DNA from 2 places in the Cupriavidus malaysiensis genome. Region 1 is predicted to be linked to the other one. Evidence: riboswitches for the same ligand, from Rfam matches in the RefSeq annotation. Region 1 holds a riboswitch; the other holds the start of a gene.

Evidence for each region. A riboswitch is a leader RNA that binds a small molecule or an ion and turns the genes downstream of it on or off. The one in region 1 is predicted to bind glycine.
Region 2: linked by a shared signal. The riboswitch ahead of BKK80_RS28695 (D-amino acid dehydrogenase) and the one ahead of gcvT (glycine cleavage system aminomethyltransferase GcvT) in region 1 are both predicted to bind glycine.

Annotation. Positions count from the first base shown of each region.
Region 1 is NZ_CP017754.1:103,844-119,367, reverse strand. Features, by position in the region: gene BKK80_RS00580 (cation:proton antiporter) at 1-549, shown strand, start outside; gene BKK80_RS00575 (YbdK family carboxylate-amine ligase) at 549-1,664, shown strand; gene BKK80_RS00570 (EthD family reductase) at 1,855-2,178, opposite strand; gene BKK80_RS00565 (L-serine ammonia-lyase) at 2,384-3,760, opposite strand; gene BKK80_RS00560 (DUF421 domain-containing protein) at 3,838-4,374, opposite strand; gene gcvP (aminomethyl-transferring glycine dehydrogenase) at 4,438-7,365, opposite strand; gene gcvH (glycine cleavage system protein GcvH) at 7,458-7,838, opposite strand; gene gcvT (glycine cleavage system aminomethyltransferase GcvT) at 7,939-9,066, opposite strand; glycine riboswitch at 9,163-9,300, opposite strand; glycine riboswitch at 9,322-9,410, opposite strand; gene BKK80_RS00540 (glycine zipper 2TM domain-containing protein) at 9,469-9,711, opposite strand; gene BKK80_RS00535 (UvrD-helicase domain-containing protein) at 10,024-12,117, shown strand; gene BKK80_RS00530 (hypothetical protein) at 12,424-12,996, opposite strand; gene BKK80_RS00525 (response regulator) at 13,258-13,992, shown strand; gene BKK80_RS00520 (ATP-binding protein) at 14,031-15,167, shown strand; gene hemN (oxygen-independent coproporphyrinogen III oxidase) at 15,399-15,524, shown strand, end outside.
Region 2 is NZ_CP017755.1:2,059,726-2,075,249, reverse strand. Features, by position in the region: gene BKK80_RS28710 (Crp/Fnr family transcriptional regulator) at 1-676, opposite strand, end outside; gene BKK80_RS28705 (acyl-CoA synthetase) at 882-2,519, shown strand; gene BKK80_RS28700 (M20/M25/M40 family metallo-hydrolase) at 2,648-4,108, shown strand; gene BKK80_RS28695 (D-amino acid dehydrogenase) at 4,179-5,486, opposite strand; glycine riboswitch at 5,536-5,659, opposite strand; gene BKK80_RS28690 (sigma-54-dependent Fis family transcriptional regulator) at 6,080-8,059, shown strand; gene BKK80_RS28685 (aldehyde dehydrogenase family protein) at 8,612-10,030, shown strand; gene BKK80_RS28680 (transporter) at 10,140-11,048, shown strand; gene BKK80_RS28675 (PQQ-dependent dehydrogenase, methanol/ethanol family) at 11,117-13,288, shown strand; gene BKK80_RS28670 (LysR family transcriptional regulator) at 13,323-14,189, opposite strand; gene BKK80_RS28665 (putative bifunctional diguanylate cyclase/phosphodiesterase) at 14,525-15,524, shown strand, end outside.

The sequences.
Region 1 (15,524 bases):
TTCCTGGTACTGGTAGGGCTGGTGCTGTTCGCGCTGGCGCTGACGCAGGTACTAAAATTGTCCATGCCGCTGACGCTGATGCTGGCCGGCGTGGTGTTCAAGCACCAGGACCGCCAGCCGCATGTGTGGCCGGCGCACTTCGGCAGTGCGGGCAGCCTGCTGATCATCGTCATGGTGGTCTCGCTGGGCCTGCCGCTGACGGCCCACGACTGGGCCGTCGGCGGTGCCGCGGCGGTGGTGCTGGTGGTGCTGCGCCACGCCGCCAAGCTGGCCGGGGTGGTGACGCTGGGCTCCTTCTCCGGGCTGAGCCTCAAGCAATGCATGGCGCTCGGGCTGGCGCTGGGGCCGATGTCCGGGCTGGCCTTCCTGCTGATGAGCGCCGTGGCGCGGCTCTATCCCGACACCGGCGAGCCGTTGGCCGCCATCATCCTGTGCACGCTGGCCATCGAGCAGCTGCTGGCGCCCGCGCTGGCCGCGCTGGGCCTGCGCTTCGCCGGCGAGGTGCGTGGCGGCAACAGTCATGGCCATGGCAATGGAGGGGCGCACTGATGTCACTGGAATCGTTCACGCACTCCGAGGCGCTGACTTTCGGCGTCGAGCTGGAACTGCAGCTCGTCAACCGGCACGACTATGACCTGGCGCCGTTTGCGCCCGACCTGCTGCGCGCGCTCAAGGGCGCCCGCCACGAGGGCGACATCAAGCCAGAGATCAGCCCGTCGATGATCGAGATCAGCACCGGCATCTGCCACAGCTACGCGCAGGCGCTGGATGAACTCGGCACCATGCGCGACCTGATGGTCGAGGCCTCGCACGCGCTCAACCTGGGCATCTGCGGCGGCGGCACCCACCCTTTCCAGCAGTGGTCCGAACGCACCATCTCCGACTCGCCGCGCTACCGCTACATCTCCGAGCTGTACGGCTATCTCGCCAAGCAGTTCACGGTATTCGGCCAGCATGTGCACATCGGCTGCCCGAGCGCCGACGAGTCGCTCTACCTGCTGCATGCGATCGGCCGCTACGTGCCGCACTTCATCGCGCTGGCGGCATCCTCGCCCTATGTGCAGGGCGTCGACACCGGCTTCGCCTCGGCGCGCCTGAACTCGGTCTCCGCGTTCCCGATGAGCGGGCGCGCGCCCTTCGTGCTGACCTGGGACGCCTTCACCGCCTACTTCAACAAGATGCACGCCACCGGCGTGATCGAGAGCATGAAGGACTTCTATTGGGACATCCGGCCCAAGCCGGAATTCGGCACCATCGAAGTCCGCGTGATGGACACGCCGCTGACGGTGCGGCAGGCCTGCGACATCGCCGCCTACATCCAGGCGCTGGCGCGCTACCTGCTGCTGGCGCGCCCTTTCATGCCGCAGGAGGACGACTACCTGGTCTACACCTTCAACCGTTTCCAGGCCTGCCGCTTCGGCCTGGAGGGCGAGTATGTGCATCCCAACGAGCTGACGCGGGTGCCGATCGCCGATCACATCCTGTCGATCTGCGATGCGCTGGTGCCGCATGCCGAGGCGCTCGGCTCGCTCGAGGCCCTGGCCAATATCCGCGCGCTGGCGGCAAGCCGCAGCGGCGACCAGCGCTGGCTGCGCCGGACCTATGCGGAATCGCGCAGCCTGCGCGACACGGTGCGGCAGAGCTGCGACAGCTGGGCCTCCTGAGTTTCCCGGGGCTGCTGCGTCCCTGACGCCTGCCGCGCCGGACCACGCGCCCGGTCGCGCAGAGGCGACCGGGCGAAGGACACGTTCAGATTGACGGTCGGCGCGAACTCGCCGCGCGCCAGCGTGGCGGCCAGTGCGGGGCCATTTCAGGCCGCACGGGAGGTGGCGCCGGCCGGCGGCGCGTCCCGGCTCAGCGCGGCAGCAGCACCTCGCTGAGCTGGATCAATGGCCTGGCGTCGGTGTAGTTGGGGATGTCGCCCTGCAGCTCGGCCGCGTGCGGCCCGAAGGCGGCGGCAAAGGCGTTGGCATCGTCGAACAGGAAGTGGCCCATGGCCACGTAGGCCGGTGCCGAGCCCGGGGCGGCGCCACCCAGGCCGCGTTCGATGGCGTAGCCGCGGTAGCCTGGCGCGCTGCGGAACAGCTCGTCGGCGCGCGCCATGTGGCGCGACTGGTAGTAGTCGAAATCGAACCTGCCGCCTTCCTGGTACGGATAGAGAATGCTGACTTTGATCATGGGGTGATCCCGTTCGTTGTCGCAAGAGAGGCCGCGCCGGGCGCGTGCTGCACCTGCCCGCCGCGGCGCGGCGAAGGCGGGCAGGACGCCAGCCTAGCAAAAAGTGCAGACTCGTGCTTTCCGTCCGCTTCGTCCGCTTCGCCCTGTCCGCCCGCCTGGCCTGCTTCCGCCGCGCCCGCCGCCCATCGCTCCGGCGCGCCGGTGCTCAGCACTCGACGATGTTCACGGCCAGGCCGCCGCGTGCCGTCTCCTTGTACTTGGTCTTCATGTCGGCGCCGGTCTCGCGCATGGTCTTGATCACCGAGTCGAGCGACACATAGTGCATGCCGTCGCCGCGCAGGGCCATGCGGGCGGCATTCACCGCCTTGACCGCGGCCATCGCGTTGCGCTCGATGCAGGGGATCTGCACCAGGCCGCCGACCGGATCGCAGGTCAGGCCGAGATTGTGCTCCATGCCGATCTCGGCGGCATTCTCCACCTGGGCCGGACTGCCCCCCAGCACCGCGGCGAGCGCGCCGGCCGCCATCGAACAGGCCACGCCGACCTCGCCCTGGCAGCCCACCTCGGCGCCGGAGATGGAGGCGTTGAGCTTGTAGAGCAGGCCGATGGCGCCGGCGGTGAGCAGGAAGTCCACCACGCCTTGTGCGCTGGCTCCCGGCACAAAGCGGTCGTAGTAGTGCAGCACGGCAGGGATGATTCCGGCGGCGCCATTGGTCGGCGCGGTCACCACGCGGCCGCCGGCGGCGTTCTCCTCGTTGACGGCGATGGCGTAGAGGTTGACCCAGTCCAGCGCGGAGAGGGGATCCGACAAGGCGCGCTCGGCGCGTTCGGTCAGGTGGCGGAACAGTTCAGGGGCGCGCCGGCGCACCTGGAAGGGGCCGGGCAGCAGGCCGTCGGTGCGGCAGCCGCGCGCGACGCAGGCCTGCATCACGTCCCAGATATGCAGCAGGCCGGCGCGAACCTCGGCTTCGCCATGCCAGACCAGTTCGTTCTCCAGCATCAGCTGCGCGATGGACTTGCCGCTGGCGGCGGCCATCTCCAGCATGGTGCGCCCGCTGCGGAACGGATGGGGCAGCTGGCGCTCGGCCTCCAGCACCTGCGTATTGGGCGCGCCGGCGGTGACCACGAAGCCGCCGCCGACCGACAGGTAGCGCGCCTCGCGCAGCGTGGCCCCGGCCGCGTCGAAGGCATGGAACTTCATGCCGTTGGGGTGTTCCGCCATGGCCTCGCGGCGGTAGAACGCGATGTGTTCCTTCTCGACGAAGGGCACCTCGTGCCGGCCCAGCAGCGCCAGGCGGCCGCCGGCGCGCAGCGCGGCCAGCCGTGCGGCGATGCCGTCGGGATCGACGGTGTCGGGGCTTTCGCCCATCAGGCCGAGGATGACGCCGCGGTCGGTGCCGTGTCCCTTGCCGGTGGCGCCGAGCGAGCCGTACAGCTCGACGCGCACCGTGGCCACGCGCGACAGCAGCCCGTCGCGCTCCAGGCCATGGACGAACAGGCCGGCCGCGCGCATGGGGCCGACCGTGTGCGAACTCGAGGGGCCGATGCCGACCTTGAACAGGTCGAAGACGCTGACAGCCACGATAGTCTCCTTCTCGATGGCCTGGCGGATCGCCGGATGGCGGTCAGCCGTGGTGGTGGGTGAGGGCCCTGTCCGCCTCAGACCGTGTCGTCGTCCGCCGCGCCCTGGTGCCACAGCGAGCCGGCGGCCTCGCGCGGCGTCGCCGGCGCTTCCCGGTGCACCAGCACGCTGATGCTGCCGTCGGTTTCCAGGATGGCCACGTGCACGTCGCCGAGGCGCTCGCAGCCGGCGCGGCGCAGCGCCTTGTGCAGGTCGTCGCGGGTGATGCGCTCGCGCTGCATGAGTTCATGGTAGACCCGCCCGTCGTGGACGAGTACCTCGGGCCGGCCCTCGGCCACCCGCTCGAAGCGGCGGCTGCGCGCCGTCAGCGTGGCCAGCAGCAGGTTGGCCGCAACCAGCGTGACGGCCAGGATCAGCCCCGCCGTGACCGAGTTGTCGCCGGCGTTCATGGCGTTCTGCACCGCGTTGGACAGCACCAGCAGGAGTACCAGGTCGAAGGGCGTGAGCTGCCCGATCTGGCGCTTGCCGGTCACGCGCAGCAGTACCAGCACGCTGCCGTAGACGATCAGCCCGCGCAGCACGAACTCCCACCAGGGAGCACTCAGGTTCCACATCGCGACTCCTGACTCCGGATTCCTGCGTGGGGCCGGGCCGGAGCCGGCTCCGGCCCCGGCCGTTCAGTCCTGCGCGTACTCGCCGATGGGTACGCAGCTGCAGAACAGGTTGCGGTCGCCGTACACGTTGTCGGCACGGCCGACCGGCGGCCAGTACTTCTGCGTGCGCAGCGACGCCAGCGGGTAGGCCGCTTCCTCGCGCGTGTACCGGTGGGGCCAGGCGTCGGCAGTCACCACCGCGGCGGTGTGCGGGGCGTGCTTGAGCGGGTTGTCCTCGCGGTCGAAGCTGCCGTCTTCCACGCGCGCGATCTCCTTGCGGATGGCGATCATCGCGTCGATGAAGCGGTCCAGCTCGTGCAGCGCTTCGCTTTCGGTCGGCTCGATCATCAGCGTGCCCGGCACCGGGAAGCTCATCGTCGGCGCGTGGAAGCCGTAGTCCATCAGGCGCTTGGCCACGTCCTCGTTGCTGATGCCGGTGATTTTCTGCAGCGGACGCAGGTCCAGGATGCACTCGTGCGCCACCAGGCCGTGCTGGCCCGTGTACAGCACCGGGTAGTGGGGCGACAGGCGCTTGGCGACGTAGTTGGCGGCGAGGATGGCATTCTCGGTGGCGGCGGTCAGGCCGGCCGAGCCCATCATGGCGACGTACATCCACGAGATCGGCAGGATGCTGGCCGAGCCGAATGGCGCGGCGGACACGCCGCCGATGCCGTTGTCGTCGCGGCGGTAGCCCACGCTGTCCTGGTTGGGCAGGAAGTCCGCCAGGTGCGCGCCGACCGCCACCGGGCCCACGCCAGGGCCGCCGCCGCCGTGCGGGATGCAGAAGGTCTTGTGCAGGTTCAGGTGCGAGACGTCGCCGCCGAACTGTCCAGGCGCGGCAGTACCGACCATGGCGTTCATGTTGGCGCCGTCCACGTAGACCTGGCCGCCGTGGCGGTGCACGATCTCGCAGATCTGCTGCACGCCCTGCTCGAACACGCCGTGCGTGGACGGGTAGGTGATCATGATGGCCGCCAGGTTGCTGCTGTGCTGCTCGGCCTTCTTCGCCAGGTCGTCCAGGTCGACGTTGCCGTTCTCGTCGCAGGCCACCACCACCACCTTCATGCCGGCCATCTGCGCCGACGCCGGGTTGGTGCCGTGCGCCGAGGACGGGATCAGGCAGATGTCGCGGTGGCTCTCGCCGCGGCTGGCATGGTAGGCGTGGATGATCAGCAGGCCGGCGTACTCGCCCTGCGAGCCGGCGTTCGGCTGCAGGCTGACGGCGGCATAGCCGGTGGCGGCGCACAGCATCGCCTCGAGCTGGTCGATCATCTCGCGGTAACCGACGGTCTGGTCCAGCGGCGCGAACGGGTGGATACGGCTGAACTCGGGCCACGTCACCGGGATCATCTCGCTGGTGGCGTTCAGCTTCATCGTGCACGAGCCCAGCGGGATCATGGTGCGGTCGAGCGCGAGGTCCTTGTCGGCCAGCATGCGCAGGTAGCGCAGCATCTCGTGCTCGGCGTGGTGCGTGTTGAACACCGGGTGCGTCAGGTAGGCGCTCTGGCGGGCCAGGCCGTCGGGGAAGGCGTCCTGCGCCGCGGCCTCGATGGCATCGAAGGCGAGCGAGGCCGGCAGGGGCTTGCCATGCGAGAAGATCTCCCACAGCGCGATGACGTCCTCGCGCGTGGCGGTCTCGTCGAGCGATACGCCGACGCGGGTGGCGCCGGCATGGCGCAGGTTGATGCCGCGCGCGCTGGCGGCGGCATGGATGGCCTCGGTGTTGAAGCCGGTCTCGAGCGTCAGTGTGTCGAAGAAGGTGGCATTGGCGCGCGCGAAGCCAAGTGCTTCCAGGCCGGCGGCCAGCGTCGCCGTCAGGCGGTGCACGCGCTGCGCGATGCGCTTGAGGCCGGCCGGGCCGTGGTAGACCGCGTACATCGAGGCCATCACCGCCAGCAGTACCTGCGCGGTGCAGATGTTCGAAGTGGCTTTCTCGCGGCGGATGTGCTGCTCGCGCGTCTGCAGGGCCAGGCGGTAGGCCTTGTTGCCTTGCGCGTCGACGGTCACGCCGACCAGGCGGCCCGGCATCGAGCGCTTGAACGCGTCCTTGACCGCCATGTAGCCGGCGTGCGGGCCGCCGAAGCCGAGCGGCACGCCGAAACGCTGCGAGTTGCCCACCGCGACGTCGGCACCCCATTCGCCGGGCGCGGCCAGCAGGGTCAGCGCGAGCAGGTCGGCGGCGGCCACCACCAGGCCGCCGGCGGCATGCACGGCGTCGGCGATGGCGCGGTAGTCATTGACGTCGCCGTTGACGCCGGGATATTGCAGCAGCACGCCGAAGGCATGCGCACCCGCGGCCTCGGCGGCGGGGCCGACCTTGACCTCGATGCCGAGCGGCTTGGCGCGCGTGCGTACCACTTCCAGCGTCTGCGGCAGCACGTCGTCGGCGACGTAGAAGGTCTGCGAGGCATGCTTGTTGACGCGCTGCAGCAGCGTCATCGCCTCGGCGGCGGCGGTGCCCTCGTCCAGCATCGAGGCATTGGCGATGTCGAGGCCGGTCAGGTCGGTGACCATCTGCTGGAAGTTCAGCATCGCTTCCAGGCGGCCCTGCGAGATCTCGGGCTGGTAGGGCGTGTAAGCGGTGTACCAGGCCGGGTTCTCGAAGATATTGCGCAACACCACGGCGGGTGTATGCGTGTCGTAGTAGCCCTGGCCGATGAAGCTCTTGAACACCTTGTTCTTGCCGGCGAGGGCGCGCAGCCTGGCCAGCGCGGCTTCCTCGCTGAGCGGCTCGGCGAACTCGCCCAGCGGCAGCGGGTCGCGGCGGCGGATGGCGGCGGGGATCACGGCGTCGATCAGCGCGGCGCGGCTGTCGTAGCCGAGCACCTTCAGCATGTGCTGTTGTTCGGCGGCGTCGGGGCCGATGTGGCGTCCGGCGAAGGCGTCGCGCGCCTCCAGTTCGGCCAGCGTGGGACGGGCGTGGGCGGCGTTCATGGGCAGCGGGGCATTCATGGCAGGGGTCTCGTCAGGCGCGGCGCCGGTGGTCGGCCGGCCGCCGCGCGGTCGTTCGGTCTCGGCGGCCCCGTCGCCGGGGCCGCGCGGCGTCAGGCGCCGACGCTGGCCTTGTAGGCGTCGGCCGACATCAGGCCGTTGACGTCGTCGGCGTTGGCCGGCTTCAGCTTGAACAGCCAGGCCTCGAAGGCGTTGGCGTTGACGCTCTCCGGCTCGGCGCTGGCGGCGTCGTTGATGGCGATGACCTCGCCGGCCACCGGCGCGTAGATGTCGGAGGCGGCCTTGACCGACTCGACCACGGCCAGCGCGTCGCCGGCGCCGACGCTGCGGCCCACTTCGGGCAGCTCGAGGAAGACGATGTCGCCCAGCGCGTCCTGCGCATGGTCCGTGATGCCGATGGTCAGCGTGCCGTCGGCTTCGACGCGCACCCACTCATGCGACTCGGTGTACTTGAGTTCGGGGGGGAAGTTCATGTGGATTCTCCGGATTCGGTTGGTTCGTCTGTTCTGGGCGCGCCCGCGCGCGGGCGCGCCATGACCGTTGGCTCTTGACCTTGTTTGACCGTTGCGAGCGTCAGCTCACGAGTGCCTTGCCATTGCGCACAAACGGCAGTTTAACCACAGTCGCCGCCAGCTTGCGGCCGCGGATCTCCACTTCGACGCTGTCGCCGGGTTGCGCGCCCAGCGGCAGGCGGGCGAAGGCGATCGAAAGGGACAGGGTCGGGCTGAAGGTGCCGCTGGTGGTCTCGCCGTTGCCGGCGGGCGTGACGACGGTCTGGTGGGCGCGCAGCACGCCGCCCTTGTCGCGCAGGACCAGGCCGGCGAAGGCGGCCTTCTGGCCGTCGGCCAGCAGGGCGGCCTTGCCGGTGAAGTCGCGTTCGCTCTGCAGGTCGACGGTCCAGGCCAGGCCCGCATCCAGCGGCGAAGTGTGGATATCCATGTCCTGTCCATACAGGTTCATGCCCGCTTCCAGGCGCAGCGTGTCGCGCGCGCCCAGGCCGGCCGGGCGCACGCCGGCGGCATCCAGCTTTTCCCACACCGCGGCGACGTTGTCGGCCGGCACCACCAGCTCGAAGCCGTCCTCGCCGGTGTAGCCGGTGCGTGCGACCATGATTTCGCCGATGGCCGGGTCCTGTACCACGAGGGCGTTGAAGGGCTTGAGCGCTTCGCTCGGCTGGGTGCTGGGGAAGGCGCCCCATACCTTGGCGCGCGCGTTCGGGCCCTGCACCGCGACGATGGCCAGCGGCGCCACGCCCGCGGGGGCGTTGTCGGCGCGCCGCGGCGTGATCGCGACTCCGCTGCCGGTGGCGGCATTGCGGGCGCGGATCCATTCGATATCGGTGGGTGCGGTGCTGGCGTTGACCACCAGGCGGAAGCGGTCTTCGGCGAAGAAGTAGACGATCAGGTCGTCGATGACGTGGCCCTTGTCGTCGAGCATGCAGGAGTAGAGCGCCTTGCCCGGCGTCTGCAGCTTGTCCACGTTGTTGGCCAGCAGGCCGCGCAGGAAGGCGCGCACGTGGGGACCGGCGAGGTCGACCACGCACATGTGGGAGACGTCGAACATGCCGGCGTCGCTGCGCACGGCGTGGTGTTCCTCGATCTGGGAGCCGTAGTTGACCGGCATGTCCCAGCCGCCGAAGTCGACCATGCGGGCGCCGAGGGCGCGGTGGATGGCATTGAGGGGCGTGGCCTGGAGCGTCATGGGTTCCTCGGGGACGGATCTCTGCGGTTGCGAAAACGAAAAAAGGGCCATCCGCCGCATGGCTCGCGCGCGTCGTGCTGCGAATCCGCTGCGGCGGATGACCCCTCTGTCCTCGATACCTGAGAGATTACAGGGTGGCTCCTGGCGGAACCGGGCCCTGCGCGCCCCTTCGGTGGACACGCTCACCGTCATTCATGCGAACGATGGCGGGTGTCGCTCTCCAGAGTACGGCGTGCATCGTGTGCATATTGCCCGCCGATCCGACCAGTCCATGGTGCCTGAGAGTTTTCGGGTGATACCCCTTCGGCGGCGCGATGCCTCGCGCGCTCTCCCGGCCGGATGCGCGCAATGTACGGGACGCCCCCCGCTTTGTCAACGCGCCCCGGGCCGGCGGGGCAGGGCTCACCGGCCCCTGCGGTTCGGGGTGGTGACGTTGCCGATGACACCGCCCACGGCCGCGCCGCCGACGGTGCCCAGCGCATCGCCGCCAGTCAGCACTGCACCCCCGACCGCGCCGATACCGGCGCCGATGGCGGTGTTGCGCTGCTTGGGCGACATGTCCGCGCAGCCGGCGAACGCCACCAGCGTGGTGCTGATCAGGATGGCCTTGGCCAGGGCCGGACGTGCTCGCTTCTGTGTTCGCATAGGACAGCTCCCATGTGATGATGAGGCCACACCTGGTTGAAGCAGTGTTGGAGCAGCCGTCATACAAGCTCTCTATCCTTCTTAGAGACCGCCATCCGGGACGCGATCCCGGCCATTACTTTTCATTACAGAGCATTACGGCGCGTTACATGACGGCCGGGGACAAAGGCCTCGTCGAGCAGCCTGGCCTGGCGGCGGCGCGTGTTAACATCCTTCGCTTGCACGGTGCCGAGGCGCGCCGGATCCTGCACACGCCGCACCGCATCCGCGGCCCGGCCGTTCCCGTCACACATCCACGCTGTCTTCCCGCGCATGACCCACGGACTCAATCCCGCCCAATCCGAAGCTGTCCGCTATCTCGATGGTCCCTGCCTGGTACTGGCCGGCGCCGGCTCGGGCAAGACCAGGGTGATCACGCAGAAGATCGCCCACCTGATCGAGGACAAGGGCTTCGAGCCCCGCCACATCGCCGCCGTCACCTTCACCAACAAGGCGGCGAAGGAGATGCAGGAGCGCATCGGCAAGCTGATGGAAGGCAAGACCACGCGCGAAGGCAAGCGTCTGCCGCTCAAGCAGCTGACGGTCTGTACCTTCCACTCGCTCGGCGTGCAGATCCTGCGCGCCGAGGCCGAGCACGTGGGCCTGAAGCCGCAGTTCTCGATCATGGACTCGGACGATTGCTTCGGGCTGGTGCAGGAACAGCTCGGCACCACCGACAAGAAGCTGATCCGCAGCGTGCAGGGCACGATCTCGCTGTGGAAGAACGGCATGGTCGATCCCGAAGCGGCCATCGCGCAGGCCGCCGATGCCGACCAGCACCAGGCCGCGCTGGTCTACCGCAACTACGTGGCCACGCTGCATGCCTACCAGGCGGTGGATTTCGACGACCTGATCCGCCTGCCGGCCGAACTGTTCGCGCGCGACGAGACGGTGCGCCTGAAGTGGCAGAACCGCCTGCGCTACTTCCTGGTCGACGAGTACCAGGACACCAATGCCTGCCAGTACCAGCTGCTCAAGCTGCTGGCGGGTGGCTCGCACCTGCGCGCGCCGGCCTTCACCGCGGTCGGCGACGATGACCAGGCCATCTACGGCTGGCGCGGCGCCACGCTCGACAACCTGCGCCTGCTGCAGACCGATTTCCCCGACCTGAAAGTGATCAAGCTGGAGCAGAACTACCGCTCCACGGTGCGCATCCTCGAAGCGGCCAACGCCGTCATCGCCAACAATCCGAAGCTGTTCGACAAGAAGTTGTGGAGCGAGCACGGCATGGGCGACCCGGTCGCCATCAACCCGATGAACGACGAGGAGCATGAGGCGGAGTCCGTGGTGTTCCGCCTGTCGGCCCACAAGTTCGAGCGCCGCGCGCAGTTCCGCGACTATGCCATCCTGTACCGCGGCAATCACCAGGCACGCCTGTTCGAGCAGATCCTGCGCCGCGAACGCATTCCCTATGTACTGTCGGGCGGGCAGAGCTTCTTCGACAAGGCGGAAATCAAGGACATCTGCGCCTACCTGCGCCTGATCGCCAATCCGGACGACGACCCTGCTTTCATCCGCGCCATCACCACGCCGCGGCGCGGCGTCGGCAATACCACATTGGAGGTGCTGGGCACCTTCGCCGGCCAGGCCAAGGTCTCGCTGTTCGAGGCGGCCATGATGGGCGGCATCGAAGGCAAGCTGCAGCCGCGCCAGCTGGAGCCGCTGCGCGTGTTCTGCGAGTCGATGGTGCGGCTGGCCGCGCGCGCCGCCAAAGACCCGGCCACGCAGGTGCTCGACGACCTGATGGAAGGCATCCACTACGAGGCCTACCTCTACGACACCTTCGACGAGCGCCAGGCACAGTCCAGGTGGACCACCACGCTGGAATTCCTCGATTGGCTCAAGCGCAAGGGCACCAAGCCCGAGGGTGGCGACGGCACGGGCGAGGCCACTGGCTACGACACCGCCGACGGCTTCGGCGACGAGGGCAAGAACCTGCTCGAGCTGACACAGACGGTGGCGCTGATGAGCATGCTCGAGGGCCGCGAAGAAGATCCCGACGCGGTGCGGCTGTCGACGTTGCATGCCTCCAAGGGCCTGGAGTACCCGCATGTGTTCCTGGTCGGCGTGGAGGAGGGCATCCTGCCCCATTGCCGCGAGGACGAGGACATGAGCGACGAGAAGGTCGAGGAAGAGCGCCGCCTGATGTACGTCGGCATCACGCGTGCCCAGCGCAGCCTGCACATCAGCTGGTGCAAGAAGCGCAAGCGCGCGCGCGACACCTATTCCTGCCAGCCGTCGCGCTTCATCGGTGAAATGAAGCTGGAAGAGGCGCCGGCGCCCAAGGACACGGCCCCGGCCATGAGCCCCAAGGACCGCCTGGCCGGACTCAAGGCGCTGCTCGGTAACGGAAAGGCCGGGGTCTGATACAAAGTCGATACATAGGGATACGAGATAGACAAGACCGGCCCCGGCGCGCCGACTAGGATCACCCCCGTCCGCGGCCTTGTGCTGCGGGTACCGTGCGGGGCTTAACCCTTCTGTCCTGCGCGGTCGGGCATGCGTGCCCGGTTCTTCCCTGTTTGACGCCCCCGGCCCAAAGCGCGGGGGCGTTCTTTTATCCACATTCCGGTCACCGCCGATCGCTGCACGCCGCGGCGCCACGCATGCAGCAGCCAGGTCGGCAGGGTGCAGCGAGGCGTGGCACGCGCGCCGCGATACTCCCGGCAGCGCTCAGTGCGGCGGCCCGTCGAAGCCGGGGCCCGCCTGGTCCCTGCCTTCCGGCCCGCCGGGACGGCCCATCTCCAGCTCGTGCATGCCATGCATCGGCGGCATCAGGCCCAGCCAGTGCGCCACCTGGGGCATCGCGCGCAAGCGGCGCCGCTGGGACGCATCGAGGCTCTCATCCAGCGCCAGCCAGCGTTCATCGACCGCGCGGCGGTCCTTCTCCAGCGCATCGTGCAGCCGCTCCATCGCCTGGACGCGCGGGCGCAGCGGTGCGCTGCCGTCGCGCATGCCCTCGGGGTCGCCGCTTTCACGCAGGAAGCGCGCGCGCAGCTCCAGCGCATGGGCGTGTGCTTCACGCGTGGCGGACTCGGCGGCCTGCCACAGCGCGTTCTGCGCGGCATTCAGGCCGAGTGCCTCGCGCGGTGCAAGGTTCGGCCCGGGCCGGGCGGGTGGATCGGACGAGGCGTTCTGCAGCGCATGGGCCGGCAAGGCCAGCGAGCAGGCGCCGCCGAGCACGGCAAGGCTGAGGAGGAAGCGGACGCGGCGCAGCGCGTCCCGAAGGCGGGTCGGGCGTGTCATGGTTTGGCTCCGTGAACAACGAAGGATGTCGGCCCCGGATGGCAGGGTCGCGAACAAGCGGCGCATGGCCGACTTTTTCGATGGTATGCCCCGATTTCGTGCCCAGCTTGAGCACTTGGTCACGCCGCCGACGCTTGCTTGTACAGACAGGTTCGGCCCTGGCTTTCGTCTGTATCGGTGTGGATACAAAGCGGCCAAAGCCAGAGTATGCTGTGCTGCTACAGTGAGCGCTGCGGCGGATGCCGCCTTGCCGACATGAGAATGGAATCCACCGCTACCGCCTCCGCTCCGCTGCAACTACTTGTCGTCGACGACGATACCCAGATCCGCACCATGCTGGCCGACTACCTGTCGACCTTCGGCATGGCGGCCGACGGTGCCGAGGGCGGTGCCGCCATGCGCGCCGCGATGGCCGGCAAGACCTATGACCTGGTCATTCTCGACCTGTCGCTGCCAGGCGAGAACGGCCTGGCGCTGTGCCGCGAGATCCGCGAGCAGAGCGACACGCCGGTGATCATGCTGACGGCGCGCGCCGAACTGGCGGACCGCGTGGTCGGCCTGGAGGTCGGCGCGGACGACTACGTCACCAAGCCCTTCGAGATGCGCGAGCTGGTGGCGCGCATCCACACCGTGCTGCGCCGCAGCCAGGGCGGGCAGCGCCGTCCGGCCGCCGCCGCCGGGCACGAACTGCGCTTCGGCGCCTGGCGGCTCAACACCACGCTGCGCCAGCTGGTCGACGGCGAGGATACGGTGGTGCCGCTGTCCAATGCCGAATTCCGCCTGCTGCTGACCTTCATCGAACATCCGCACCGCGTGCTCGACCGCGAGCTGCTGATCAACCAGGCGCGCGGCCGCGACCTGGACGTGTTCGACCGCAGCATCGACCTGCTGGTGTCGCGCCTGCGCCAGAAGCTGCGCGACGATCCGCGCGATCCGGTGCTGATCCGCACCGTGCGCGGCGAGGGCTACGTCTTCACCGCCAACGTGGAAAGCTGAACGTGCGTCTTCGCGGTCCGCTGGCGCGCTACGACACCATGTTCGTGCGCCTGTTCCTGGTGATGGCCACCATCATGCTGGCCGTGCACCTGCTCGGCATCACGGTCATCGAGAGCATTTTCCCGCGCCCCGGCCTGGAGCGCCACGACACCACCGCCGCCGGCGCGCGCCACGCCACCCCCGGCCAGCCCTCCGGCGCGATGCCGCCGGGCCCGCCGGGGCTGGAGGCAGGGCGCATGCCACCGCCGCCGCCCGATGATCTGTTCGCCGCCGACCTGCCGCCACCGCCGATGCCACCCCACGGGCCGCCGCGGCGGCTGCACGGCTGGTGGCCGCCGCGCCCGGGCCTGCTGCTGCAGCTTGCCGCCATCGTCGCCGCCTCCTGGGTGGGTGCCCGCCTGCTGGCGCGGCCGATCCAGCAGTTGGCCAGCGGCGCGGGCCGCCTGGCGCAGGACGTCAATGCACCGCAGCTCGACGAGGATACCGGCCCGGTCGAGGCGCGCGCCGCAGCGGTGGCGTTCAACCACATGCAGCAGCGCATCCGCACGCAGATGGGGCAGCAGTCGCGCTTCCTCGCCGCCGTATCGCACGACCTGCGCACGCCGCTGACGCGCATGAGCCTGCGCATCGAGCGCGTCGACGACCGCGACGTGCGCTACCGCCTGCGCCAGGACCTGGCCGAGATGAACGGCCTGATCGACTCCACCCTGTACTACCTGCGCGACCGCGACAGCGGCGAGCCGCGCCAGCGGGTCGACATCCTGGCCCTGCTGCACGCCATCGTCGACGACGCCGCCGAACTCGGCCAGGACGTCAGGCTGGACGGCCAGGCGGCGCCGCTGCTGGCCTATCCGGCCGAACTGCGCCGCGCCGTGGTCAATCTGATCGAGAATGCGCACCGCTATGGCGGCGCCGCGCAGATCCGCCTGACCGACGCGCCCGAGCGCGTGGTGATCGACGTCTGCGACGACGGCCCCGGCATTCCGCACGAGGAGTTGCCGCGTGTACTGGAGCCGTTCTACCGTGTGGAGTCCTCGCGCAGCCGCGCCACCGGCGGTGTCGGCATGGGCCTGTCGATCGCGGCCGACATCGTGGCGCGCCACGGCGGCGAGCTGAGCCTGGCCAACCGCCCCGAAGGCGGTTTGCGCGTGCGCATGGTGCTGCCGCGCGTCTGACGCGGGCTGAGGTGTGTTTGAGGTGCCTCCGAGTGCGCCTGCGCTCTCGGGAACGCCGGAAGGCCTGGCGCCAGGGGCGTCGAAGGCGGCACGCGACGCCAGCGTGGCAGTCGACACCGCTCGGCGACGGCCGTCCCGCCGTCGCCGCCAGCGCTTGACGCCGGTCAAGCCCCCCGCGCCGCGCCGGGACTAGCATGGGCCATCAGCAATCCGTCCGCCGAGGGCGCCCCCATGTCCGCTCCCACCTCACGCCTCACACCCGCCTCACCCATTACACCCGCCGCGCGGACGCTCGACCGCGACGCGCTGACAGGTTTCCGCGCGCTCGCCGGCCGCATCGACGGCAACGGCCCGCGC
Region 2 (15,524 bases), on a different replicon from region 1:
TCACGCGGATGCTCTGGTAGGACAGGTCGACCATGCCGTCGGCGGCCAGGCGGCGCAGGGCCTGGTTGACGCGCTGGCGGGACAGGCCCGTGAGCAGGCCGATTTCCTCCTGCGACAGTTCCAGCACGGCGCTGGTGCGGGGATACAGCGCCGGATGGAAGAGCTGGGCGATGGCCTGGGCGACGCGCGCGTCGGCGCCCAGCAGGCGGTCGTTCTGCACCATGGCGATGAACTGCCCCATGCGTTCGTTGAGCTGGCGCACCACGAAGGAGGCGAAGGGCAGGCTTTCGCCGAGCAGCGTATGGAATACATCGTCCGGCACCAGCAGCACGCGTGAATCGCGGATGGCGATCACGTCGTAGCGGCGCGGTTCGCGCTTGAGCACGCTGCCTTCGCCGCACCAGCCGCCGGCCGGTACGCCGGAGAAGGTGCAGCCGCGGCCATCGGCGGTATAGACCGCCAGCTTGATCAGGCCGGTGTCGGCGCCGATCCAGTAGCGCGAGGTCTCGCCGCGGCGGGCGATGTAGGCGCCTGCCGCGTAGTCCTGCACCAGGGTCTGCCGTGCCGCCAGGGCCTGGTGGTGCGGCGCCAGCGCGTCGAACCACGCATGGCCGGCGAGCACGGCGGCGGCCTGCGGGGCAGGGCCGGGGTCGGCGGACGGGGGCTCGGTGGTCATGGCGGCAGGCGGCGGCAGGCGGAAAGCGGCTGGCAAGGCGGTGGCGGCGACAGGACGGCGGAAGCGCTGGAAGCGGCGGAATGCGGCGCGCGCGGCGCACTGTCATCCAGGCGACAGTGCGGCGGCGTGTGCGATGATAGCCTTGCAGCGCAAAAAGTAACAGCGCCGGGCGCGGTCCGCGCCGGCGCACGTGGAGACTCCAAGCATGCCGACCGACTTCGAGACGGGCCTGGGCAAGAACCCGGCCAATTTCGTTCCCCTCACTCCCATCGACTTCATCGCCCGCGCTGCCGAAGTGTATGGCGACCGGCTCGCCATCGTGCACGGCCCGGTGCGGCAGAACTGGCGCGACACCTACGCGCGCACCCGCCGCCTGGCCAGCGCGCTGGCCGCGGCCGGGGTGGGCAAGGGGGACACCGTGGCGGCGCTGCTGCCCAACACCCCGGCCATGATCGAGGCCCATTTCGGCGTGCCGATGGCGGGCGCGGTGCTCAATGCGCTCAATATCCGCCTGGACGCCGCCAACCTGCTGTTCATGCTGCGCCACGGCGAGGCGCGCGTGCTGCTGGCCGACACCGAGTTCGCCGACGTGGCGCGCCAGATGGCGCTGGAAGTGCCCGGCCTGAAGGTGATCGCCGTGCATGACGCGCTCGGCCCCGTGCCGGCCCAGCCCTTCGGCGAGACCGACTACGAGAGCTTCCTCGCCGGCGGCGACCCGGAATACGCCTGGCGCCTGCCGGACGACGAGTGGGATGCCATTGCCCTGAACTACACCTCGGGCACCACCGGCGACCCGAAGGGCGTGGTCTACCACCACCGCGGCGCGGCCATCAACGCGGTCTCCAACATCCTCGAATGGGACATGCCCAAGCATGCCGTCTACCTGTGGACGCTGCCGCTGTTCCATTGCAACGGCTGGTGCTTCCCGTGGACGGTGGCGGCCCGCGCCGGGGTCAACGTCTGCCTGCGCAAGTTCGAGCCCAAGCTGGTCTTCGACCTGATGCGCGATGAAGGCGTGACTCACTACTGCGCCGCGCCCATCGTCCATACCGCCCTGGTCAACGCGCCGGCGGCCTGGCGCGAAGGGCTGCGCGGGCCGGTGCGCGGCATGGTGGCGGGCGCGCCGCCGCCGGCCGCGGTGCTGGCGCAGATGGAGGCCATGGGCTTCGACCTGACCCACGTCTACGGCCTGACCGAGGTCTACGGCCCGGCCGCGGTGTGCGCCGAGCAGGACAGCTGGACGGCGCTGTCGCAGGAAGAACGTGCGGTGATGAAGGCCCGCCAGGGCGTGCGCTACCACCTGCAGTCGCAGGTGGCGGTGCTGGATCCCGACACCATGGAGCCGGTGCCGGCCGACGGCGAGACCATCGGCGAGATCATGTTCCGCGGCAATATCTGCATGAAGGGCTATCTCAAGAACGAGAAGGCCTCGCGCGAAGCCTTCGCCGGCGGCTGGTTCCACACCGGCGACCTGGGCGTGTGCATGCCTGACGGCTACGTCAAGATCAAGGACCGCAGCAAGGACATCATCATCTCCGGCGGCGAGAACATCTCCTCGGTCGAGGTCGAAGACGCGCTGTACCGCCATCCCGCGGTGCTGGCGGCGGCGGTGGTCGCCCAGCCCGACGCCAAGTGGGGCGAGACGCCATGCGCCTTCGTCGAGCTGAAGGAAGGCGCGAGCGTCACCGCCGAGGAACTGATGGCGCACTGCCGCTCGCTGCTGGCGGGCTTCAAGGTACCCAAGGCGGTCTATTTCGGGCCGCTGCCCAAGACCTCGACCGGGAAGATCCAGAAGTTCGAGCTGCGCCGCAAGGTCAAGTCGGACTCGGCCATCGACGTCTGATGCCCGCGGCCTGAGGCCCCAACCCTGGCCGCGGCGTTCCGCGGCCGTGCGTCCCGTGCGCGGGCGGCGCTGTGCGACAATGCCTCGCACCGGCCGCCTGCGCCGCTTCCCACCTGCCAGGACGCACCATGACCACCGACACGGCTGCACCGACCCGCGCGCCCGACAGCGCCGCGCTGCGCGACTTCGTCGAGCGCAAGTGGAACGACGAGATCGTCCCCGCGCTGACCGACTACATCGGCATTCCCGCCAAGAGTCCTGCCTTCGACGCCGACTGGGCCCGCCACGGCCACCTGGAGCGCGTCGTCGCCGATGCCGCCGCCTGGGTCGAGCGCCAGCCGGTGCGCGGCCTCAAGCTGGAAGTGATCCGCCTGCCCGGGCGCACGCCGCTGCTCTATTTCGAGACGCCCGCCACGCGTTCGGGCAGCAGCGAGACCATCGTGCTGTACGGCCACCTCGACAAGCAGCCCGAGTTCGACGGCTGGCGCCGCGACCTCGGCCCCTGGACGCCCAAGATGGAGGACGGGCGCCTCTACGGCCGCGGCGGCGCCGACGACGGTTATGCCGTCTACGCCAGCATCGCGGCGCTGGCCGCGCTCGATGCGCAGGGCGTGGAGCGCCCGCGCTGCGTGGGCCTGATCGAGACCTGCGAGGAATCCGGCAGCTATGACCTGCTGCCGTATGTGGACGCGCTGCGCCAGCGCCTGGGGCGGGTCGGCCTGGTGGTCTGCCTGGATTCCGGCGCCGGCAACTACGACCAGCTGTGGCTGACCACCTCGCTGCGCGGCCTGGTGGTGGGCGACCTCGAAGTGGAGGTGCTGGAGGAGGGCATCCACTCGGGCTCCTATGGCGGCATCGCGCCGTCCAGCTTCCGCGTGATGCGCCAGTTGTTCGAGCGCCTGGAGGATGCCGCCACCGGCAATATCCTGCCCGACGCCTTCCATTGCCCGGTTCCGGCCGACCGCCTGCGCGAGACCGAGGCGGCCGCGCGCATCCTCGGCGAGGCGGTATGGAAGGGCATGCCCTGGTCGTGCGGCCAGGACGGCCGGCCGGTGCTGCCGGTGGTGGCCGATCCGCAGGAAGTGCTGCTCAACGCCAACTGGCGGCCCTCGCTGTCGGTCACCGGCGCCGCCGGCCTGCCGTCGCTGGCGGATGCCGGCAATGTGCTGCGCCCGCGCACGGCCTTCAAGCTGTCGCTGCGCTTGCCGCCGCTGGTCGACGCTGCGCGGGCGGCGGCCGATCTCAAGGCCCTGCTCGAACTGGACCCGCCCTACAACGCCAAGGTCACCTTCAAGCCCGCCGCCGGCGCGGCCAACGGCTGGAACGCGCCCGGCCTGGCGCCCTGGCTGGAACAGGCCATGAACACGGCCTCGCGCACCCACTTCGGCCATGACCTGGCCTATATCGGCCAGGGCGGCACCATCCCCTTGATGAACACATTGCAGGCCGGCTTCCCGTCGGCGCAGTTCATGGTGTGCGGCGTGCTGGGGCCGAAGTCCAATGCCCACGGTCCCAACGAGTTCCTGCACGTGCCCTACGCGCGCAAGCTGACGGCGGCCGTCGCCGAGGTGATCGCGGCGGCGCCCTGAGACGCCCTCCCGTCGCCCGCTTCCTGCCACAAGCCTTCGGGCGACGGATAGACAGCGTTTGCGCCGGCGCTCAGCGCGCGCTGGCGCCGGTGGCCGCCACCGCTGCCACGCGCCGCTGGGGCAGGGCGCCGCTGAAGGCGAAGTCCACCTCCGGGGCGCGGCCGCTGATGATGTCGGCGATGGCGCGCCCGGAGCCGCAGCCATGCGTCCAGCCCAGCGTGCCGTGGCCGGTGTTCAGGTAGAGCCCCGCCACGCTGCTGGCGCCGATGTACGGCACGTTGCCCGGCGTGGCCGGGCGCAGTCCGGTCCAGTAGCGCGCCAGTTCCGGGCGGCTCATGCCCGGGAAGATCTCCAGCGTGCGGCGCACGATGGCTTCGCAGCGCAGCGGATTGAGTTCCATCGCATAGCCGTTAAGCTCCGCCGTGCCGGCGATGCGCAGGCGGTCGCCGAAGCGGGAGAAGACCAGCTTGTACTCGTCGTCGGTCAGGCTGACGCTGGGCGCCCGTTCCGCATCGAGCACCGGCAGCGTCGCCGAGTAGCCCTTGGCGGGATAGATATCGAGCTTGATCCCCAGCGGCCGCGCCAGCAGCGGGCTGAAGCTGCCCAGCGCCAGCACGTAGGCATCGGCGCTTTCGAGCTGGTAGGCGCCGCTGTCGTCGGCATATTCCACCGCCCGCATGCCGCCGCCGTCGGCATGCAGCCGCTGCACGCGCACGCCGTAGCGGAAGCGCACGCCGGCCGCCTCGCAACGCGCCGCCAGCGCGGTGGTGAAGCGGTGCACGTCGCCCGACTCGTCCGCGCTGGTGTAGGTGGCGCCGGCCAGGCGCGGCGCGATGGCGGCCAGCGCCGGTTCGATGCGCACCACTTCGTCGGCACCGATGACCTGGCGTTCGCAGCCGAGCTCGCGCATGATGCGGGCCGGCTCGATGGCGGCATCGAACTCCTTGGCGCTGGTGTAGAAGTGGAGGATGCCGCGGCTGAGGTGGTCGTACTCGATGCCTGTTTCGGCGCGCAGCGCCTGCAGGCTGGCGCGGCTGTAGGTGCCCAGGTTGAGCAGCTGGATCATGTTGTGGGTGGAGCGGCGCGCCGAGCATTCGCGCAGGAACTTCAGGCCCCAGGACCACTGTGCGGGATCGGCGCGCAGGCGGAACAGCAGCGGCGCATCCTCCTTGCCCAGCCAGCGCAGCAGTTTCCACGGCGCGGCGGGATTGGCCCAGGGTTCGGCATGGCTGACGGAGATCTGGCCGCCGTTGCCGAAGCTGGTTTCGCGCGCCGCGCCGGCATTGCGTTCGAGCACCACCACTTCGTGGCCAGCCTTGGCGAGATACCAGGCCGAGGCCACGCCGATCACGCCCGCGCCCATCACGATGACTTTCATTTCTCTGGCTCCAGGAAAGCAAAAAGGGGCAGGCGTGCGGTGTCGCACGCCTGCCCCCACTGTCCTTTTGCCTGAGAGATTCGCCTGGTCCACCCGGACTTCGGCTTGCCCCTTCGGCGGCCGCCGGCGCTGGTGTCTGCCAGCCTGCCGCGACGCTCTCCAGTTGGTTCGGTATCCAGTCTGTTGCACCTGAGCGTTTCGGGGGTACGCCTTCGGTAGGAGCGGCACCGGCAGCCTGCCGGGATGCTCCGTTCTCCTGGAACGCGCACCATAGCATGGGCCTGAGCCGGGCGGCAAGCCCCCGCGCCGGGTGGCGCGGGCAGCACGCCGGGCGAGGCGGGGCGGGCGCGGCGGCGGCCGGTGTGCGGACGCTGTGCCGACCCGCTTGTCTCATCCTGAGACACCGCGTGGATCGAAGCGAGACGGTGGCCGCACGCGCCGCGCCGGCGGCCTCGGGGAAAACGAGCAGGCGCGCGCCGGCGCGCTTGAAATCGCCCGGGGCCTCACCTAAAGTCATCCACCACCCGGGCGCCGCCCCGCGCGATGCGCGCCGCCGGGCACAACATAACAAGCCGCACGGAGACAGCCCCCCAATGAGGCAAGCCGCAGACAGCCTTCCCCTCGACGTGCGCACCGCGCGGCGCCAGTTCTTCGACGGCCGGCTGGTGCCGCCCGGCACCATCCCCGAGCGCATCGCCAGTTCCTGGCAGCGTGCCGCCACCTACGGGCTGCGCCCGGGCGACCGCGCGCTCGGCACCAACTTCGTCACGCACAGCCAGTTGCGCCGGCTCGAAGCGGAGCACCAGGCCCTGATCGCCTGCGCCGAAGAGGATATGGCGATCCTGGCGGGCGCGTTTCCGTCGCGCCACTGGCTGGTGTTCTGCACCAACGCCGAAGGCGTGATCGTCAGTTCCACCGTGCAGGGGGGCGCCGGGCCGTCGCAGGCGCGCGCGCTGGTGGGCGGCAAGCGCGTCAGCGAGGCGGCGCTGGGCACCAATGCGCCGGCCTGCGTGCTGAGCGAAGGCGGCCTGCCGATCGAGATCCGCCGCGGCGAGCACTATCTCGAAGAACTGATCGACGTGGTCTGCGCGGCGGCGCCCATCCATGATCCGCACGACAGGCTGGTCGGCGTGCTGGATATCACGGGCTTCGGCATCGACCTGCCGGCCTACGCGCTCAGCCGCGTGCAGGCCGCCGCCATGTCGATCGAGAACCGCATGTACGCCGGCATGGCCGGCTGCCGCATCCTGCGCCTGCACCACGATCCGCGCATGCTGGGCACGCCCGCCGAAGGCATCGTCGCCATTTCGCGCGACGACGTGATCGTCGCGGCCAACCGCGCGGCGCGCCAGATGCTGGGGCGGCCGGGCGGGACCTGGGCGCCGCGCGCGCTCGACGAGGTCTTTGCCGGCGGGCTGCGCGCTGCGGCCGCCGGCGCGGCGGGCGCGGCGACGCTGAACGGACGTGGGGGCGAGCGCTATTTCGTCGCGCTGGAGCCTGCGCCGGCTCCAACACGGGCGCAGGCCGCGACGCCGGGCGCGGGCGCGCCACGGCCATCCACGCCGGCGGCCGCCGGCGCGGCGCAGGGTTGCGTGCTGGCCGACGCCAGGCTGGCGCGGCTGTTCGGCAAGGCGGCCACGGTCCTGCGCGAGCAGGTGCCGGTGATCCTGCTGGGCGAAACCGGCACCGGCAAGAGCATGCTGGCACGCGCGCTGCACGAGGCCAGCCGGCCGGGCCGCGCCTTCGTCTCGCTCAATTGCTCGGCGATCCCGGAAGGGCTGGCCGAAGCCGAGCTGTTCGGCTATGAGGAGGGCGCCTTCACCGGCGGCCGCAAGGGCGGCAGCATCGGCAAGATCGAGCAGGCCAGCCACGGCACCCTGTTCCTGGACGAGATCGGCGACATGCCGCTGGCGCTGCAGGCGCGCCTGCTGAGCGTGCTGCAGGATCGCAGCGTGACGCGCGTGGGCGGCCATCGCGCGATCCCGGTGGACATCTCGGTGATCTGTGCCACCCATCGCGACCTGCCGGCGCTGGTGCGCGCCGGCGCCTTCCGCGAGGACCTGCTGTACCGCCTGAACGGCCTCTCGGTGCAGGTGCCGGCCTTGCGCGAGCGCACCGACCTGGCCGAACTGATCCAGGCGCAGGTCGACGCGCTCGCCGGCGGGCGGCGCAAGCGTCTCGATGCGGACGTGATGGCATTGCTGATGGCGCATGCCTGGCCGGGCAACGTGCGCGAACTGCACCAGGCCCTGCGCGCGGCGCTGGCGCTGTCCGGCGGCGGCGAGACGGTGGGGCGCGAGCACTTCGACGAGACCTGGCTGGCGCAGGCGGCCGCGCTGGCCGTGGCGCCGCCCGTCGCGCACCTGCAGGCCGGCATGCCGGCCGCGCCAGGCGCTGCCACCGCTGCTGCCGCTGCGGTCCCGGCGCGCTCCACCATGCTGGCCGACCTGGAAAGCGAGACGATCGAGCGCACGCTGTCGGAGCTGGGCGGCAACCGCGCGCAGGCGGCGCGCGTGCTCGGCATCTCGCGCGCCACGCTGTACCGCAAGCTGGCGCGGCTGCAGCGCGGCTGAGCGAACGCGCCAGGTGAGCGCGCGCCGGCGTGCCCCGGCGTGCCTTGCGCCGGCCGCGCACGCAGCGTGCATCTCGCACATCCAGCATCCAGCATCCAGCATCCAGCATCCAGCGCATCCAGCGCATCCAGCGCGGCCGTCCTGTCCTCTTCGCCGCTCCTCAGCGGCTTTCCGTTTCCCCCGTCCCCTGCCGATGCCAGTGCCACGTGCCCACCGCAGGCAAGGCACGCGGCTGCCTGTCTCACCGGCGCGAGACAGTGCCCGCTCCTGAGACACCACGGCTGTCGCCGGTGTCTCAAGTCGCGCCGCCGCGCAGGGCATCTCCACGGCGCGGCGTGCGCGCAGCCCCTTCCAGCCGCCTGGCGCCGCGTGTGCCAGGGCAGGCGGCGCGGCAGGCACGCGCTTTGCATTGTGCTCGGGGCGTGGGTGGCCGCGTGCCGTCCCGTCGTTCAGGGCCGCACAGGTCCTCACCGAACAACAGCTCGATAGCTCGATAGCTCAATAGCTCAATCACTCGGCAGCACAAGAAAGAACCAACGAGGAGACCAGGACATGAAAGACATCGCAGGATTGCTGATCGGCGGCAAGCTGGTGCGCGGCAGCGCGGAACTCGAGGTGGTCAATCCCGCCACCGGCGAGGTGTTCACCACCGTGTCGCGCGCCACGGAGCACGAGGCCAATGCGGCCGTGGCGGCAGCCAAGGCGGCCCAGCCGGCCTGGGCCGCGCTCGGCCTGGAGGCGCGCCGCGCGCTGCTGCTGCGCTTCGCCGACGGCCTCGAGGCCAATGCGGAGGACCTTGCCGCGACGCTGGTGCTGGAGCAGGGCAAGCCGCTCGCCGAGGCACGCCAGGAACTGGCGTTCGCGCAGGCCTTCGTGCGCCACATCGCCGGCCTGAGCCTGCCGGTATCCGTGGTGCAGGACGATGCCACCCATCGCATCGAGGTCCATCACCGGCCGCTGGGCGTGGTGGCGGCGATCGCCGCCTGGAACTTCCCGGTGCTGATCGCCGCCTACAAGATCGCGCCGGCGCTGCTGATGGGCAATACGGTGGTGCTCAAGCCCGCGCCGACCACGCCGGTGGCGTCGCTGCAGCTCGGCGCCATGGCCGCCGACATCTTCCCGCCGGGCGTGCTCAACGTGATCACCGACCGCAATGACCTGGGCAGCCTGCTGACCTCCCACCCCGATGTGGCCAAGGTCTCGTTCACGGGCTCCACCGCGACCGGGAAGAAGGTCATGGAGAGCGCCGGGCCGCGCCTGAAGCGCATCACGCTGGAGCTGGGCGGCAACGACGGTGCCATCGTGCTGGACGACGCCGACGTCGCCGAGGTCGCCCCGCGCATCTTCGGCAGCGCCTTCTACAACTGCGGGCAGGTCTGCCTGGCGCTCAAGCGCCTGTACGTGCACGCCTCGCAGTACGACCGCATGTGCGAGGCGCTGGCCGAGCTGGCCAGCCAGGCGGTGGTGGGCAACGGCGCCGATGCCGGTGTCACCATCGGCCCGCTGCAGAACGCCATGCAGTTCGACAAGGCGGGCCGCTTTCTCGCCGCCGCGCGGCGCGATGGCCGCATCCTCGCCGGCGGGGCGCCGCTCAAGGGCGGCGGCTATTTCGTCGCGCCCACCATCGTGCGCGACCTGCCTGACCACAATGCGCTGGTCGCCGAGGAGCAGTTCGCCCCCATCCTGCCGGTGCTGAAGTACGAGCAGATCGACGAGGCGGTGGCCCGCGTCAATGCCTCGCCCTACGGCCTGGGCGGCTCGGTGTGGTCGGCCAGCGAGGACCGCGCGAGCGAGGTGGCGCGCCGCCTCGACGTCGGCACCGCGTGGGTCAACCACCACCTGCATTTCGGCCCGCACATCCCGCTGGTGGGCGCCAAGGAATCCGGTATCGGCGTCGAGTTCGGCACCGAAGGGCTGGCCGAGTTCGCCCAGCTCAGCGTGCTCAACATCGCCCACCGCCAGGTCGGCTGAGCCTGCCGCACGTACGCACGTATGCACGCGCGCGACGCCGCGCGCGTGCCCGCAGCCGCCGCAGCGCGGCGACCAAGACAACGAAAAAGAAGAGAGAAACGGAGGAAACATGAAGCCTGGACAGACGACCCCCGGTCGCCTGCGGCGACGGCTGCGCGCCGTCGCCACCTCGGCCGCCGTGGCGCTGGCCTGCGCGGCCATGCCGGCGCACGCCATCGACGTGGATGCCGGCGACTACACCGCGCTGCCGGCCGGCACCAACCTCGGCCTGCTGTACTACCAGCACGCCGAGCGCGACAAGGTCTATGCCGGCGGCACGCAGGTCGCGGGCGGCAGGTTGAACTCGGACATCGGCATCCTGCGCTATGTGCATTTCATGGACATCGGCGGCTTCACCGTCGATCCGCAGATCCTGCTGCCCTTCGGCGGCCTGCGCGGCAGCAAGGACCTGAGCGCGCTCGGCAGCGGCGCCGGTGTCGCCGATCCCATCCTGGCCGCCACCGTCTGGCTGCTGAACCAGCCCGAGCAGAAGCGCTATTTCGGCATCACCCCCTTCCTCTATGTGCCGGTCGGCAGCTACGACAAGAGCCGGGCGCTGAACCTGGGCGAGAACCGCTGGAAATTCGCCCTGCAGGCCGGCTATATCACGCCGCTGGTGGGCCGCTTCACGCTCGACCTGGTCGCCGACGTGACCTTCTACGGCGCCAACGGCCAGTTCGGCGCGAACTCGGCCCGGCTGACCCAGGATCCGCTGTTCCAGGGCCAGGCGTGGCTGCGCTACGCCGTCACCGACAGCCTGGACCTGCGCGGCGGCCTGTCCTATGCGGCCGGTGGCGAGAGCAAGGTGGATGGGGTGTCGCGCAACGACCGCACCAATACCTCGAAATTCTCGATCGGCGCGGCGTGGTTCCCCAGCCCGACGCTGCAGCTGCTGGCGACCTACGGCCAGGACATCGCGGTGCGCAACGGGCCAATGGAAGGCAGCCGCGTCAACCTGCGGCTGCTCAAGGTGTTCTGAGCCGCGGCCAGCGACAGGAAGCACGGCGACAAGAAGCAACCCGACAAGGACAATATATGGAGACGACCATGAAGGATTCGACAGGCAAGGCCGATGGCGCACGGATGGCGCGCCGCGGGATGACGGCGGCACTGGCGGCGGCACTGACGGCAGGCGCTTTGCTGCCGGCGCTGGCGGGCGCGGCGGGCGGCGCGCAGGACAGCGCCGGCCCGGGCGTGGCGCGCCTGCGCGCCATCACGGCACGCGTGGACGGCGCGAGCATCCAGGCCAACGCGGCGCGCACGGCGGACTGGCCGTCCTATGGGCTGGATTACGGCGAGACCCGCTTCAGCAAGCTGGACCAGATCAACACGGGCAATGCCAAGGAGCTGGGCCTGGCCTGGAGCTACGACCTGGAGTCGACGCGCGGGGTCGAGGCCACGCCGATCGTGGTCGACGGCGTCATGTACGTGTCGGCGCCCTGGAGCGTCGTGCATGCGGTGGACGCGCGCAGCGGCCGGCGCTTGTGGACCTATGATCCGCAGGTGCCGCGCCGGCTCGGCTACAAGGGCTGCTGCGACGTGGTCAACCGCGGCGTGGCGCTGTACCAGGGCAAGGTCTACGTTGGCACCTTCGACGGCCGCCTGGTCGCCATCGATGCCGCCACCGGCAAGAGAGTGTGGGAGCGCGACACCATCGCCGACCACCGCCATTCCTACACCATCACCGGCGCGCCGCGCGTGGTCAAGGGCAAGGTCATCATCGGCAACGGTGGCGCGGAGTACGGCGCGCGCGGCTATGTCACCGCCTACGACGCCGCCACCGGCGCGCAGAAGTGGCGCTGGTTCACGGTGCCCGGCGACCCGGCCAGGCCCTACGAGAACGAGGCGATGGCGAAGGCCGCCAAGACCTGGGACCCGAGCGGCAAGTACTGGGTCAACGGCGGCGGCGGCACGGTCTGGAACAGCATGGCCTTCGATCCCGGCCTGAACCTGCTCTATATCGGCACCGGCAACGGCGGGCCGTGGAGCCGCAAGCAGCGCAGCCCCAAGGGTGGCGACAACCTCTACCTGGCGTCGATCGTCGCGCTCGATCCCGACACCGGCAAGTACGTGTGGCACTACCAGGAGACGCCGGGGGACAACGCCGACTACACCTCGACCCAGGACATCATCCTGGCCGACCTGAAGATCGACGGGCAGCCGCGCAAGGTCATCCTGCACGCGCCCAAGAACGGTTTCTTCTTCGTCATCGACCGCACCAACGGCAAGTTCATCTCGGCCAGGAACTTCGTCGACGTCAACTGGGCCAGCGGCTACGACCAGGACGGGCGGCCCATCGAGACGCCGCTGTTCGACACCTCGGGCAAGCCGGTGGACGCGGTGCCCGGGCCGTTCGGCGCGCACAACTGGCACGCCATGTCGTTCAACCCGCAGCTGGGCCTGGCCTATATTCCGGCCCAGCACGTGCCGCTCACGCTGGCCGACGACAAGCGCTGGGAGCACAACCAGAAGGACTCGGCCGAGGCGCACAGCGGCGTGGGCTGGAATCTCGGCATGCTGGTCAACGAGGCGCCGCCGGCCAGCAAGCCATTCGGCCGCCTGATCGCCTGGGACCCGGTGCGGCAGAAGGCCGCCTGGCAGCAGGACTATGCCAGCCCGTGGAACGGCGGCACGCTGACCACGGCCGGCAAGCTGGTGTTCCAGGGCACCGCCGACGGCCGCTTCATCGCCTACGACGCGGCCACGGGGGAGAAGCTGTGGCAGGCGCCCACCGGCACCGGCGTGGTGGCGCCGCCCGTCACCTATCTCGTCGACGGCAAGCAGTACGTGTCGGTGGCGGTGGGCTGGGGCGGCGTGTTCGGGCTGAGCGCGCGTGCCACCGACCGCCAGGCGCCGGGCACGGTGTACACCTTCGCCCTCGGCGGCAAGGCCAAGGCACCGGAGTGGAGCGCGTATCCGATGGCGGAGCTGCTGAGCGGCGTCAAGTACGACCCCGCTCACGTCGAGGCCGGCAAGAAGCTCTACGTCAACAACTGCGTGTTCTGCCACGGGGTGCCGGGCGTCGACAAGGGCGGCAACATCCCCAACCTGGCCTATGTCGGCGCGGGCCCGATCGAGCATCTCGACAAGATGCTGTTCAACGGCCCCTTCGTCTCGCGCGGCATGCCGGACTTCACCGGCAAGCTGAGCGCCGACGATGTCGTGAAGATCCAGGCCTTCATCCAGGGCACCGCCGACGCGGTGCGGCCGAAGCCCTGAGCGGTTCCCGAGGTGTCCCGAGGCGCGGCGGCGGTTACTGGAGCGTGATGTCCCAGTGCCGCGAGGCGGTGGCCAGCGCGTCGAGGAAGTCGCGGCGCGCCGGCGGGGCAGGGTCCCGCCCCGCCGCGGCGATGATGTCGAGCGGCTCGATTTCCGCCAGCCCGTCGAAGGCGCCGAGCAGGCGCACCGGGCCGACCGCGGCCTGCGCCGGCACCGCACCCACCGCGGTGCCGGCATGCACGCCGGCCAGCACGCCCGTCACCGAATTGCTTTCATGCACGCAGAGATGGCGCACGCCGGTCCGCTGCAGCGCGTCCAGCATATGGGTGCGGGCCGTGCTGCCCGGCTCGTAGAGCGCCACCGGCAGCGGCGAGCGCAGCCAGATCTCGGCGGCCGAGCTGTGCGAGACCCAGCGCATCGGCTGGCGGCACAGCAGTTCGCCGTCCAGATAGCGGCCGCGTACGCCGATGGCGGCGTCGAGGCGGCCGTCCTTGAGGCGCTGGGCAAGCTGAAGGGTGGAGGCGGACACCAGTTCGATGCAGAGTTCCGGCCGGCTCTCGGCGAAGGTCCGCAGCACCTCGGCCAGCAGCGGCAGGTAGATCTCGGGCGCCCCCACGCGCAGGCGGGCCCGGGCGCTGTCGCGCAGCGCGCCCCAGGCCTCGTCCTCCAGCGAGATCATTTCCTTGGCATAGGCATAGAGCGCCTCGCCGGCCCCGGTCAGCATCGATTGCCGCGCACCGCGCTCGAACAGCCTGGCATCGGCGATCTCTTCGAGCTGCCGCATCTGCATGCTGACGGCCGCCTGCGTCTTGTGCATCGCGCGCGCGGCCAGCGTGAAGCTGTGGTGTTCCGCGGCGGCGACGAACATGCGCAGCTGCTCGATGGTGGGTCTGCGAGCCATAAGTAGAGCTACTGCCTCCGTATCAATTTATATTGCTTTACACGGGGCGCGACTATACACATACTGGCCCGGATCCGGCTTGAGTTAAATCAATACAATTATTCGGCCGGCTTGTATCGGAGGGCGGCGACCCGGGCGCAGAACCAGGTGCCGCATAAATGACGTTTGCGCGCGCTGAAATGTCGCGCGAGGCACTTGTCATGGGGTTTCGGGCGCGCGTGGGGTCGGATTATTGAATAAAATATCGAGCCCATTTTTTTCTGGTGCGGGCTCACCCGGGGGCGGGCGCGGCGCTGCGTATTTTCCCCGGGTTTTCAAGACGGGGTCAGGTGGCGATGCAGCTCAGGTGTGCCGGTGAAACGGGGCGGTGCGGTCCGGCCTGCGCGACTGATAATCTTTCGCTCTACGCCTTCGCCATGGAGCAGGCGGGCGATTCGATTGTCATTACCGAGCCGAACGGGCGTGTTATCTATGTGAACCACGCCTTCGAGAAGCTGACAGGTTATTCCCGCGCTGAGGCCGTAGGGCGAAGCCTGGCGATATTGAAATCGGGCGAGATGGGCGACGATTTCTACCGGGAATTATGGTCGGTGATTGCCTCCGGTAAATCTTTCGAAGCAATTTTCCTCAACCGCAAGAAGAACGGTTCTCTCTTTTCGGAAGAGAAAGTGATCACGCCGCTGCGTGATGCTGCGGGCCGGATAACCCATTATGTGTCGGCCGGGCGCGACGTCACCTTCCGGCTGGAGGCCGAGCGCCGCCTGCGCGAACTGGCCTGTTACGACGACCTGACCAAGCTGCACAACCGCGCCAGCTTCTTCGACAGTCTCGACGCCCTGCTGTCGGCCAGCAGCGAGCGCTGCCAGGGCGTGACCCTGGTGCTGATCGACCTCGACCGCTTCAAGGGCATCAACGATGCGCTGGGCCACGACATCGGCGACCAGGTGCTGGTCAAGGTGGCGGCGCGCCTGGCCGGCGCGGTGCGGGGCAGCGACATCGTGGCGCGGCTCGGCGGGGACGAATTCACCATCGCGCTGGCCGGGCCGCTTACCGAAGGCGACCGCGAGGCTCTGCTGCAGCGCATCTCCGACCAGGTCGAGGCGCCCATCGTGCTGCCCGGCATGACGCTCTATGTCGGCGCCAGCATGGGCGTCAGCCGTTTTCCCGACGATGGCGGCGACAGCAAGGCCCTGTTCAAGCAGGCCGACATCTCGCTCTACGAAGCCAAGCGGGAAGGGCGCGGCCGCACCAAGCACTACTCGCCCACGCTCAAGCGCAACGCCGAGCGTTACCACCAGATCTACCAGGCGATCCGGCGCGCCTTCAGCGCCGGCG